Regions from separate parts of the Longicatena sp. 210702-DFI.1.196 genome, predicted to be linked through region 2. Evidence: a T-box and tRNA genes for the amino acid it is inferred to sense, from the RefSeq annotation. Region 2 holds a T-box; the other holds one or more tRNA genes.
The links. The T-box of region 2 lies ahead of tyrS (tyrosine--tRNA ligase). A T-box ahead of a tRNA ligase gene usually reads a tRNA of that ligase, here a tRNA-Tyr.

Region 1: it has a tRNA-Tyr gene. The T-box ahead of tyrS (tyrosine--tRNA ligase) is inferred to sense a tRNA for this amino acid. The anticodon was not compared.

The regions. Positions count from the first base shown of each region.
Region 1 covers NZ_JAJCPX010000002.1:122,845-129,727, reverse strand. The annotation lists gene LI241_RS01715 (FAD-dependent oxidoreductase) at 1-1,189, shown strand, start outside; gene LI241_RS01710 (cytochrome c biogenesis protein CcdA) at 1,519-2,760, shown strand; gene LI241_RS01705 (helix-turn-helix domain-containing protein) at 2,792-3,241, shown strand; gene LI241_RS01700 (cyclic-di-AMP receptor) at 3,445-3,726, shown strand; tRNA gene LI241_RS01695 (tRNA-Val) at 3,892-3,967, shown strand; tRNA gene LI241_RS01690 (tRNA-Thr) at 3,975-4,050, shown strand; tRNA gene LI241_RS01685 (tRNA-Tyr) at 4,069-4,152, shown strand; tRNA gene LI241_RS01680 (tRNA-Gln) at 4,161-4,236, shown strand; tRNA gene LI241_RS01675 (tRNA-Lys) at 4,261-4,336, shown strand; tRNA gene LI241_RS01670 (tRNA-Gly) at 4,347-4,420, shown strand; gene LI241_RS01665 (RNA-guided endonuclease TnpB family protein) at 4,892-5,914, shown strand; gene LI241_RS01660 (DUF2383 domain-containing protein) at 6,121-6,567, shown strand; gene pepT (peptidase T) at 6,668-6,883, shown strand, end outside.
Region 2 covers NZ_JAJCPX010000020.1:24,448-31,330, forward strand. The annotation lists gene LI241_RS09495 (hypothetical protein) at 1-309, opposite strand, end outside; gene LI241_RS09500 (TetR/AcrR family transcriptional regulator) at 439-1,011, shown strand; gene LI241_RS09505 (DUF2871 domain-containing protein) at 1,190-1,606, shown strand; gene tyrS (tyrosine--tRNA ligase) at 2,143-3,366, opposite strand; T-box leader at 3,405-3,610, opposite strand; gene LI241_RS09515 (LacI family DNA-binding transcriptional regulator) at 3,653-4,648, opposite strand; gene LI241_RS09520 (hypothetical protein) at 4,667-5,200, opposite strand; gene LI241_RS09525 (hypothetical protein) at 5,197-5,592, opposite strand; gene murC (UDP-N-acetylmuramate--L-alanine ligase) at 5,642-6,883, opposite strand, start outside.

The DNA of each region.
Region 1 (6,883 bases), on a different contig from region 2:
ATCAAAATCTTTGATTGTACAAGCTGGTAAAAGAACCTTTTCTGATGCTATTAACAAAAAAGAAGAAATAACGTCAATTTTGAGAAAAAAGAACTTTGAGAAGCTGAATCAAAATCCTAACATTGATGTAATTACCGCTAAAGCAAGCTTTGTAAACACCCACGTAATTTCATATGAAAATGAAAAGGGTACGAAAGAAATATATGGTGATTATCTTTTTGTTAACACAGGAAGTGTTCCTATCATCCCTAATATTCAAGGTATCGAGCATACAAAACATATATACGTAAGTGCTGATATAATGAAAGAGAAAGAACAGCCTAAAACGTTAGCAATTATTGGTGGCGGATATATTGGCTTAGAATTTTCAAGCATGTTTGCTCGTTATGGAACTCAAGTGACCGTTTTTGAATATGGTGATCGTCTTGTCAAGCGAGAGGATGAGGATATCGCTTTACATATACAACAAATATTAGAAAGACAAGGTGTACAATTTGAGTTTAAAAGCAATGTCCTTTCGGTGGAAAATGTAAATGATTCTGATGTGATAGTTACTTATAAAAACAAAGATGGTAATATACAGCAATTAACAGTAAATGCTGTGTTATTGGCAACTGGAAGAAAAGCTAATACAGATGGATTACATCTTGAACAAGCCGGTGTAGAAACAGATGCTCGTGGAGCTATTAAGGTAAATCGATATCTACAAACGTCTCAGCCACACATCTACGCAATGGGTGATGTTAAAGGCGGACTACAATTCACATATATTTCATTAGATGATTATCGTATTGTAAAAGATCATATATTTGGTGATAAAAAACGTACAACTGATAATAGAGGAGCGATACCCTATTCTGTCTTTATTGAACCAACTTTTTCACGCGTAGGGATGAGTGAAGAGGAGGCAAAAAATGAGGGGTATGAAATCAAAGTGGCGAAACTGGCAGTTTCTGCTATACCACGAGCACATGTAAATGAATGCAAAGAAGGCGTGTTAAAAGCAATTGCTGATGCCAAAACGGATAAAATACTAGGGTGTGTATTGTTGTGTACTGCTTCAGAAGAAATGATCAATTTCGTTCAGCTTGCAATAAATCTTGGATTAAAGACTTCAGACATAGCAAACCACATTTTCACTCATCCTACAATGAGTGAGGCGTTAAATGATCTGTTTGGTAACTTCTGATATGATTAAATTTATAAACAAAATGTTAAATTTATAAACAAAATAAAGATAAAATGGTGTTTACTGTAAGTCATGGGTATTGCTGAAAGTTTCTTAATAGAATAAAAGTTCTTTGCTGATATTGGTAAACTGAAAATTATAGAACCTAAAAATATGTAGTTATAATATAAAATGCCTTAAAATATTGTATTGCAATAGTTATAATACAAAAATAACAATATAAATATAAAAAAGACTTAATTTTAAAAATATTAGATTGGCTATGTTAAAAAAGAAATGTTATTTTAAATTTAAAAGATAGAAAAAGAAAGATGGGGAAATAACTGCCTATGATGAATTTACAGGATACAATGCAACATATAAGCATACTTATGGTATTTATGGAAGGAGTGCTATCCTTCCTTTCGCCATGTGTGCTCCCATTATTGCCGGTGTACATGGGATATTTAATTGGAAGTGATGTTAACAACAAACAAATAAGAAAAAAACGTTTCGTAATATTTTTTACACTGAGTTTTATATTTGGTATATTTACCGCCATTTTATTGATGAATATATCAATCACATTGATCAGTTCATTTTTCAGAGATCATATGTCCGTATTCATAAAAGTAGGAGGCATACTTATTATTGTATTAGGATTATTTCAATTGGGATTTTTCAAATCTAATTTTTTGGGGAAAACAAGAAGACTCCCGTTTACTTTAAAGAAAGAAATGAACTTACTACTTGCGTTTTTGATGGGGTTTACTTTTAGTTTTGCATGGACACCGTGTATAGGACCAGCTCTTTCCAGTATTCTACTTTTGGCGAATAGCTCACAAAATCTTTGGATGAGTAATTTTCTAATGGTCATATATGCTCTTGGATTAACAATACCTTTCCTACTTATTGGTATCTTTACAGATAGTATATTAAATTGGCTGTCCAATCATAAGAGTATTATGAACTATACAGTAAAATTAGGAGCAATCATATTAATATTTTTTGGTGTATCAATGGTAAGCGGTAAAATGAACTTTATCAGTAATTACATGACACAAAGCAGTAATAATGCTATGATTAAAGATAAGAATGAAGATAAAAAAGAAGATGGTGGAGAGAATAAAGATGAGAAAAATAGTGAACAGGAGAAAGCATTATTGCAGCAGTTAGGCAGTTATGAATTAAAAGATCAACATGATAAGATTATCAAACTTGAGGATTACAAAGGTAAAGTTGTCTTTCTGAATTTTTGGGCGACATGGTGCCCGCCTTGCCGTGGTGAGCTGCCAAATATTCAAAAACTTTATGAGAAATATAGAAGTGATAAGCATGTGGCAATTCTGACAATTGTTTATCCAGGTGGGCAAGAAAAGGGTAAATCTGATTTAAAAGAATTCATTTCGGATAATGCTCTGACAGTACCTGTTTTATTTGATGATGGATTTATTTATTCAACATTTGGTATTGGTAGTATGCCGACTACTTTTATGCTAGACAAAGAAGGGAAACCTTATGGATATATCGAAGGTGCTTTGACAATGGAAATGATGGAGAATATGATTTTAAAAACGTTAAATGCTAATTAGTATAAGAAAGTTATAGGGAAAAGGTGATGACATGAAAAAACAATATGATTTAAAATGTAATATAGCACAAACACTGAACTTAATTGGAGATAAATGGACTTTATTGATTTTACATGCAGTAAAAGAAGGGTGTCATACATTCAAAGATATACAAAAACATTTAGTCGGTATCCCTACAAATCTTTTATCGGAGAGACTAAAAGGGTTATGTGAAGATGATTTACTTACATGTGAATTATATTCAACACATCCTCCTAGATATCAATATTTGTTAACAGAGAAATCTAGTGATTTAGATGATATTTATAATGCTATATTATTATGGGGAGATAAGCATCTGAATAAAAGTTATAAATGTTTAAAACATAAAAGCTGTGGCTCTAACATACATATTGCTTATGTATGTGATGAATGTGATGAGATTTTGAGTAAAGAGGATATCATCATCAATGATTTAGATGATGTTATTGACGAAATTTAATATATGGTAAGGATCATCATTATTTAACAGTAAGTGAAAAGTTTATCTGTATATAGAATAGTAAGCCAAGGTTGACGATATGAATGGAAAATACTTTGGCTTTTTTGATAGAATCATGATGATTCTCTATTTTATAATTAGTTTTTAGAAAGTGGCGGAAATAATAATTGAAATATGTTATCATATTACAAGAGGTGTATAAGATGGAATTAATCTTAATCATAGCTAGTGAAGAATATTCAGATAATATTACATCATTACTTGTTAAGCATGGTTATTCTGCTACTGAAATTGGTTGCAATGGAGAGTTTTTACAATATGGTGATATTGTTTTATTACTTGGCGTGGAAAAAGGTGAAGCTGACAATGTTATCGCGATATTAGAAAATGAAGGAGGCAGGCATCCGGGAATGTCTGAGCCGTTTAGAGGTCAAGTAAAAATATATGTTATAGCTTCAACTTATTTTAAAAAAATCAATCCTTAGGCAATATAAAAAGGCTTTAAAATGGGAAGATTATGCATTATAAAAGTGTGTTGAAAAAAATATAAAAAAGTTTTAAAAAATTGTTGACAGAAAAATAAACAGATGGTATTATATTAAGGCGCTGATGGAAAGGACTCAGGAAATCAGTGATTGCATAAATTATGTGGAGGCTTAGCTCAGTTGGGAGAGCGTCTGCCTTACAAGCAGAGGGTCAGGGGTTCAAGTCCCTTAGCCTCCACCATAAATGTGCCGACTTAGCTCAATTGGTAGAGCAACTGACTTGTAATCAGTAGGTTGTGGGTTCAATTCCTATAGTCGGCACCATTCTTAATAAATAGAGCTGGGGGGGTAGCGAAGAGGCTAAACGCGGCTGACTGTAACTCAGTTCCTTATGGTTCGGCGGTTCGAATCCGTCCCCCCCCACCATCTCTTATTGGGGTATAGCCAAGCGGTAAGGCACCAGACTTTGACTCTGGCATTCCACTGGTTCGAGTCCAGTTACCCCAGCCATTTTAAAAAATCAACATTATAAATGACCCGTTAGCTCAGTTGGTAGAGCATCTGACTTTTAATCAGAGGGTCGGGCGTTCGAATCGCCCACGGGTCACCATTTAAATGTTGCGGGTGTAGTTCAATGGTAGAACTTCAGCCTTCCAAGCTGACTACGTGAGTTCGATTCTCATCACCCGCTCCATATAGTTCAATAAAGCAATCATACACTGATTGCTTTTTTTGATGTGATGAGAATCACTATTCATGTTAGCTTGAGAATGACAATGGAGTTCATAGTAAAGAAAGGAAGGCTGAATGTCACTAAATAGTCTAAAGTGTTGGTGACCTTGGCGATATCGAAAAAGTCAGATGCTTCTTGATAGTGCCTCGGCTGGGGTAATAATAACGTGTTTCGCTTGGCTATTGCGCTCTTAAGAACGCTAAGATGGCCAAGTCCTAGGACTTGGGCTCTATTTAATAAGAATATGGTGGAGAAACGTGTACATAGACCCTCTGCGGCACGAATTCATAATATAAATATAAAAGGGTGGAAATGTAAGAAATAGTATTATAAATTCAATGTTTTATTGAAATTAAAAAAAATTCACCAAAAATTACGATTTTCTATTTTAGAATCGTATATATAAGTGAAGGGAAATCTAGGTGAAATCAAATGTACATAACGATCAAACTATCATTAGATTTAAATGAACACTTAAAGCACTGCTTAACTTGGTATGAAACTATATATCATAAAGAGATAAAACGCATAGCCGATATTTTTATAAAAGAAAATCATAGTTACGAATATCTATATAAAAATATTAGTAATCATATCTCTTTTCATAGCAAACACTTAGTACTCGATTTTGCTAAAAAAGAATACGAATATCGTTGTGGATGTAAAAATAGCCGAAAGATCCGCTGCTCTAGCTGTTGGAGCAACTCCTCCTATCGCCTAAACGGTGATCTCCTGCAGCTAGAGTTAGGTCTTCTTGAACATAAAAGATTCATTGATCTTCCTATGTATCATAATGAACAACCTTTAATGCAGTTAGCTAGGGGTAAAATGATGAATTTAGAATTAATGCATATTCAAGAAAACTGGTATGCCTTTATAAATGTAGATATTCCCATCATTTTTTCAACAAGTCGTAAAACAATAGGTATTGATATAGGAATGAAAGTACCCGCAGTTGCTGCTCTTGATAATCAGCATTATCGTTTTTTTGGAAATGGTAGGCAACGCCAATTTTATCTACGTAAATATAAACGTCATATACAAGAAATGCAACGAAGAAAGCAGTTTAAGAAATTGCGCCAATTCCGGCATAAACTACATAATGTCTTGGCTGATCAAGATCATAAGATTTCAAAAGACATAATTTCTTATGCTTTGGAAAATGATGTAGGAATGATATATCTAGAAAAATTAACCTCTATCCATGATCGCTTTAATGTCAGGCAAGTCTCTAATGCCTATTTATGGTCTTATCAAAGACTTCAACAATTTATTACATATAAAGCTCAACTCGCCGGTATTGAAGTTAGATATGTAAATCCATATAATACATCAAAAAAATGTCCTAAATGCGGGCGAATAAATAAACCAAAAGATCGAACCTATCAATGTAAGTGCGGATATCATGGACATCGTGATGTTGTTGCAGCTATTAACATCCTCCATGCACTTTGATTCTTCTGAATCGGCCTGTAGTATCTCATAGATACCGCTACAGGACGGGTGAAGGCACATCCATATCCAAAGGCATAGCCAATGGAAAAAAAGCCATGTGGTTCGAACCCTATATGGTACGTGCTGAGCATGGCTTTTTCTCGGCACGTACACATTTGAGAATAGACATAAAGAATGAACTCCATAATAATCGTGAGGTGAAAAGTATGGAAGATAAATTATTAGAAGAATTAAATCAACTATTGAAAGGAACACATATGGGTGCATCCATATTTGAAGATTTGCGTGAAAAAATCAAAAGTGAAACATTGCATAAAGAATTTGATGAAATTTTACTCATGCTACACATTCATGAAAAATCTTTAACAGGATTAATATTAGCCCATGGAGGCGAACCTATTGACTCAGCAGGAATTATGGGTACAATCACAGATGTCATATCACATATTAAAAATTTAACGGTTGATAGTGATAAAGAAGTATTGAAAGTGGCTGTTCATAATATGGAAATGGGAGCAAAAGCATTGCATGATTTTGACGCACGAAATTTCATTTTGGATGATGAAACAGAAAAGACGATTGCCATTATGAAAGATGATTATGCTTCTATATATCATAAATTAGATAGATACCGTATTGAATTTGAAGAGTAATACTTGGCTTTCTTGCTTGTTTCATTGTATAATTCTTCTAAGAAAGGAAATTATGTAAATAACATTTATAAGTCATTTACAATATAAAAGAAGGATAGATATGAAAGTACAAGAAAGATTTTTAAAATATGTCACTTTTGACACTCAATCTGATGAGAACTCACAAACAACACCAAGTTCTTTAAAACAATTAAAGTTGGCAAAATACTTAGTAGATGAGTTGAAAAATATTGGTGTTACAAATGCATATGTAGATGAATTTGGTATTGTATATGGAAGTTTACTTGCCAATTGCGAGGCTAATTGTCCTAAAATA
Region 2 (6,883 bases):
CTCTTCCGCATTCATATAATAATCGACTTCTACATTTAATTTTTTGGCAGCTTCATTTTCTATACCCTGGAAAACAACCATTTCTTTTCCCTGAATTTTCCAAAAGCTACTGGGAATATGCATATAGGAATTCCACATCTGTACATTATGTTCTTCATTCATTCCCTTCACTGGCAAGACAAAAGCATCCAGCTGTGGTAATGTTAAAAAGTCAGTATCTTCCTGTATCCTATAAACTACATAATCTTTTTTCAGATTATCTGCTACCTGCATCATTCTTTCATCACTACAAACCACACCGATTTTCATAGCACTCCTCCTTTACTTTTATACTATGTGAATTGTATCGATTGGTTCTATAGCATAGAAAGGTATTCTACTTGACGAGCAGCAATAACGCGTCTATAATGAACAGTGTTCATATTAGGAGGAATCATTATGAATAAGGTAGTCACATCAAAAGACGAATTATTAGAAGCTGCCGAACAAATCACCTATGAGGAAGGAATGACTCACCTCAGTATTCGCTCGCTCGCCAAAAAACTGGATATATCTGTTGGTGTAGTGTACAATTACTTTCCTTCAAAAGCCGATTTAGTATTGGCTATCATCGAAAATTTCTGGAAAAAGGTTTTTCATAAAGATCTTTGCACATTCGATGAACCCCCTTGTTTCCCTATCTTCTATGAAACCATCTATCAACGTTTAAGCGAACATATAGAGGATTTCCAAGCTGTTTTTTTAGGACAATTGCATGTATTGCGCTCAGAAGATAAGCAAAAGGGGAAAGCCTTGGAACAACAATATTTACAGCACATACAGAAAGGGTTTCTTCTTGTCCTATCTCAAGATTCGCATATTCCTGAAAGCTTATGGACAGCAACCTTTACAAAGGAAGCCTTTCTACAGTTTTTATTTGAACATATGTTGGTAGATCTCTCACATCAACGCAAAAACTGTCAATTCACAAAAGAAATGTTATATCGCTTATTATATGCGAAATCAACATAATTTCACGTTACAACGAACAAAGTTCAGCAACAATGCTTTGCAAACAATAAATAATGGAAATAGGCTTTCATATTCTCTATCTAACCATTGTTATTTTTTGAAACCCTCTCTATTAAAAAGGCGAAGCATGATAAAGCAATTCCATTATTTAGCATCATAAGAAAGGAGTTCTATCATTATGAAAAGAACAGTAAACTACGCTATACTTTATGCAATTCTCGCCATGATTGGTGGTATCTTTTATCGCGAATACACCAAATTCATGGGATTTGACGGCAGGACAACACTTGCCTTTGTACATACCCATCTCTTTCTGCTGGGAATGGTCATGTTTCTCATCGTGACATTTGCCATTCATCAATTTCATATCGAAAAACAAAAACATTATCGGCTATTTCTTATTCTCTATCATCCCGGTGTCTTATTAACTTCCCTCATGCTCTTTCTGCGCGGTATCACACAAGTAAATGGTAATGAACTAACCAATACTGTTAACGCTATGATCTCCGGTGTTTCCGGTATCGGCCATATCCTAACAGGTATCGGTCTTCTTCTTTTCCTGTTTATATTGAAAGCGAGTGTGAAAGATGCGTAAACGAATGTATATCCCTAAAAACTACCTTTTGTTACTAGCCGGCTTCATTTGGTTGCTAGCGGGTATTAATATACTAAATATCGGCTATCAATCCACTTCTGTTCTTACTTTATGGATGATGCTAGCAACGATCTTGACCTTTCTTGTTTTCTATTTTGCTATTTTTCGCAAACTCATTCATAAGCATACAAATCGAATCTTACGTTATGCCCATGCTTATATGCATATATTACAATTTTTCGATAGAAAATCATACATCATCATGTTTTGTATGATGAGCGGTGGTATTTTATTAAGAATAAGCCATGTATGGCCAACAGTATGCATAAAATCTTTTTATACCGGTATAGGTCTAGCCCTATGCATATCAGGCCTGTGTTTTATAAAGCAATTTTATCACCAGCAGCTTTCATTCACTAATAAATAAAGCACATCAGATACTATTTCTGTATGTGCTTTTTTCTCATATATATATAATCTTTCATATTGAAACGTGGGATTTCATAAGTATATCTGTTTGAAATTCTTTGTTTATCTTATTGTGTAATTACATAATAATTACGTTTCCCGCGTTTGATAATGGTTTTATTCGTTGTGATTGCATGTGTTGAGCTTACGATAAATTCACAGTCTTTTATACGTTCACCATTGATTTGAATAGAACCTTGCTTGATCCATTCTCTTGCTTCACGTTTACTACTAGCAATTTTCGCTTGTACTAAGACATCAAGTAACGGCATATGATCATCCACTGCGATACTATCAAAACCATGCAACGCATCCTCGAGTTCATCGCTGGTTAAATCTTTAATATTTCCTTTGAAGAAAGCATTCGTAATTTTTAATGCTTTTTCATATTCCTCTTCACCATGCAAATCAATAACGACGGCTTTCGCAAGTGCCTTTTGTGCTTCTCTGCGTCCCGCATCTATCTTTGTCTTTTCTTCTAAATCTTCAATTTCTTCGCGGCTTAAGAAGGTCAATGTCTTTAAATATTCAATAACCTTACTATCTTCACTATTCACCAAGAACTGATACAGTTCATAAGAAGATGTTTTATTTTTATCCAGCCAAATCGCCTTGCCTTCGCTTTTGCCAAACTTTGTTCCATCCGCCTTAGTTACCAATGGCATTGTAAACCCATATGCTTCTTTACCTAATTTCTTACGAATCAATTCAATACCGGCTGTGATATTCCCCCACTGATCTTGTCCTGCTACTTGCATGATACAGTTGCGGTTTTCATACAAATGCATAAAATCCAACGCCTGTAAGATCATATAAGAAAATTCTGTATACGTAATTCCTTCATCCAATCGACGAGCAACAATATCTTTATTCAACATATAATTAATGTTAAAATATTTCCCATAATCGCGCAAGAAATCCAAAGTATTGATATCCTTAATCCAATCGTAGTTATTTACAACTTCAAAGCCAAATACATCCTGCGCCTGTTTCTTTAGACATGCAAAGTTATGCGCAACTTCATCTTTTGATATCATAGCGCGTTCTGCTGTTGGCTTAGGGTCGCCAATTAACCCTGTTCCTCCACCAACTAACAAAATCGGATTGTGCCCTGCCTGTTTTAAACGCTTAGAAATTAAAAAGGATGAATAATGTCCAATATGCAAGCTGTCTCCGGTAGGATCAGTACCAATATAAAAAGTGACCTTTTCATTATTCAGCATGTTTTCAATTTTCGGTGAGCTGCAATCTTTAATTAAGCCTCTCCATACCAATTCTTCATAAATATTCATAGTCTATTCCTTTCTCAGCCATTAAAAAAGCGTCCTTATCCAAGGACGCCGTTTTTTATTTGCGTGGTACCACCTTAGTTCCTCATAACATGAGGCTCTCAAGCTCATAACGTGAGCATACGGCTTTACTTTTCATAAAGCAGCTCCAAGGTGTATTCCATAAGTTCCTGACTGCGGCTTTTCACCAGCCAGCCGCTTCTCTGTGCTCATTTCCTTATGTACTCTTTCTTATCATAGCTGTTGTAGTATTAAGTATAATGTAATTTTTTACTTTGTCAAGCAATGATTACTTGGTTGATTTACGTGGAGTGAAAATATAGCTCAATTCGATTTCTTTATCTGGAACATCATTTTCATCCGTTAGCATCTTTGTCAATAAACGCATAGCAACAGCACCTAAATCATAATCTGGAATTTTAAAGCCAGAAATCTGAGGGCGTGCCATAGAGTTATATTTACTATCTAAGATACATACCAATTCCACATCATCCGGAATATTCATTCCTGCTTCTTTCACGGTGTTCATAACCGCCATAGCTTGAGAATCACGATACGTAATGACGACATCATAAGGGACGCCATCCTTCACATATTCTTTCAAAAATAAGTAAGAGGAACGATATTCCTTAGGAATTTCAATATAGCCGTCAAATTCCATACCGTTTTCTTTATAAGCACGTGATAATCCATCACGAAGTTGTTTGATCATTGCTGGATTCTTACGATCCTCAATCAATGCCAAACGTTTTTTCCCTTTTGCGATGCAATCCATTGCATAATCATAAACAAGGCTGGAGTAATCCACATAAACAGAACCAACAGTTTCATCACTCATCTTATTACCGATGACAACAATGGGAACTTGATATTTTGTTAACTGATTCAATTCTTCCTTATTTAGCTTATCATTGAAAATCACAACACCATCCACACGGGATTTGATGATATTTTCAATAATATCATTCATTTCAGTAATGCCTTCCGTCGTTGTATGCAGCATCAGATTATATTTATAAATTTTTGCCACATCAATCAAACCATTAATAATCTGTCCCGTATAGAAATAGCTTGCTTCTGGTACGATCAGAGCAATCGTCGTCGTTTTCTGAAGTGCCAATCCTTGAGCAATCGCATTCGGTTTATAGCCTAATTTTTCAATTGCCTCCTGCACTTTCACACGTGTGTCTTCACGGACAACTTCAGAACCGTTGATAACACGGGAAACGGTTGCCAGTGAAACATCTGCTTCTTTTGCTACATCATAAATGGTAATTCGTTTCATAACACTTATCCCTTCTGACTAATCGTCTTCATCCTTCGTGTCTAAGACACGTTGTAACCCTTCAAAGGCTTTTTCCGCTGCTTTCAGCGTACCCTTTTTTAGCTTCTTTACATTCTTCTTAACGCGCTCATCTTCACGAATAGCACTAACCGTGTCCGTAATGGTATCCATCGTTTTCACAACATAGTCCTTCTTCATAAGCTCATCTACACCATCACTGAATGCATTCGTCACTTTGCCCGTCATTTCATTCAGTTTTTCCTTGCCATTTTTTACATCCTCACGCTGATTAAAGGCTGCTACTTTCTGTTTCGTTGTTTCCAATAACAAGGCCGTATCAGTCTTCAGTTTTTCTAAACGCTGTGTTGTTTCCTGCGCATTCACATTATTTTTTATCCACTGACGAAATTCTGCGTACATCCGACTTAGTTCTATTTTGGCATCCGCAAAAATTGAAGAGGCATTTTCATTATCCTCGTCATCTTCCATTTGAATAATGGTATAACGCGTTTCTTTTTCCATGTCATCAACATGCTGGCTTTCATCGCTCATGAAGTATGCACCTCCTGCTCACAGGCTTCTTCCTGTTGCTCATCGCTGCCATCTTTTCCCATATGATGTAAAATCCAATCTTTAATCAAAGAGAAATTTTCAATCACCATCACCATCGTACTGCGAACAGCATGTTTGCTTGCTTCATGCACACTGTCAACAGTCTCACTTAATTCATTTAAAGTCTGTAAAGGCTTTTCCAGTGTTTCCAATTCTTTGTTTGTCGTATCGAGTGTTTTTTTCATACTGATCACTGCTTCATTCGCACTTTTTAATAACACGATCAGATGCCTGACAAAGATAACCAGAAATATCAGGACGATAACACCTACAATCGGTAATGCCTTAGCGGCAACATTACTCGTTAATTCCAATAACTGATCTAAACCCATAGAAACACCTCTTTTTATATTTTACCTTATTTTGTAAACATTTACAAGTTTACTGAAAACTTTTTACAATATTTTTTAATTTATAAATATCTTTACTGCTCATAAACAGATATACTGCAGGGCCGCGATCTGCTAAAAACTTAGCCGCTGTTTCATCTTCTTGAATCACTTGAGCATGCGCGCAACGATCTGCTAAATCTTGTATCGTAATATTGATTCCTGGCTCTTTTGCGGCATTTTCAGGAAAATGGCATAAATATGTCTCGTCAGCTTGATCTAATTCTTGGGCAAAACGATCCATAAAATAATAGATACGAGAATAACGATCCGGTTTAAATATCGCAATGATTTTTTTATCAGGATACTTAATGCGAGCAGCCTCAATCATATACTTAACAGCAGTTGGATGATGTGCATAATCATCAATATACACATTACCATTTTTTTCTTCTATCGTAAAACGGCGTTTTACTCCCGGAAAACTTGCCAATCCTTCCTGTAACACTGCCGGTTGTAATCCTTCCATGATTCCTAAAGCGATTACCCCTAGGCTGTTCCACAATAAAGGTTTCCCAACAAACGGTAATTTAAAACTGCCAAAGTACGCTTTTTTATATAAAACATCAAAAGACATACCTTCTTCATTTTGTATAACATGAACAGCTTGTACGTCATTGTCATCCTGTAAACCATAATACAAATGCTTCGTTTTGACGTGCAGGCGACGCACTTCTTCATCATCACCAAACAGTACAATACCTTTTTTTACTTGATTGGCAAAGGTTTCAAATGCATCGCGATAATCTTCCATATTTTTATAATAATCCACATGATCCAATTCAATATTCGTAATGATCGCGTATTGCGGTTTATAAGCCAAAAAGTGACGCTGATATTCACAGGATTCTAAGACAAAATATTCACCATCATCCGGCATATCTCCTGTACCATCACCAATCAAAAAACCAGTTGGTGCTACTTCGGCCATCACATGAGAAATCATGCCTGTCGTTGTGGTCTTACCATGGGTACCGGCAACACTGATACTTGTATATTCTTCGACCAACTGCCCTAAAAAATCATGATACCAGTATACCTGCACTTTTCCTTGCTTGGCCAATTCCATGGCTTTTTTCACTTCCGGATTGCTTTCATTAAAAGCATTGCCAATGATGATTGTCATTCCTTCTTTAATGTTATTCTCATCAAAATGGTAAATCGGAATATGTCGTTCCTCTAAAGGTTTTTGGGTAAAGATATATTTATCAATATCCGAACCGCTCACTTGTTC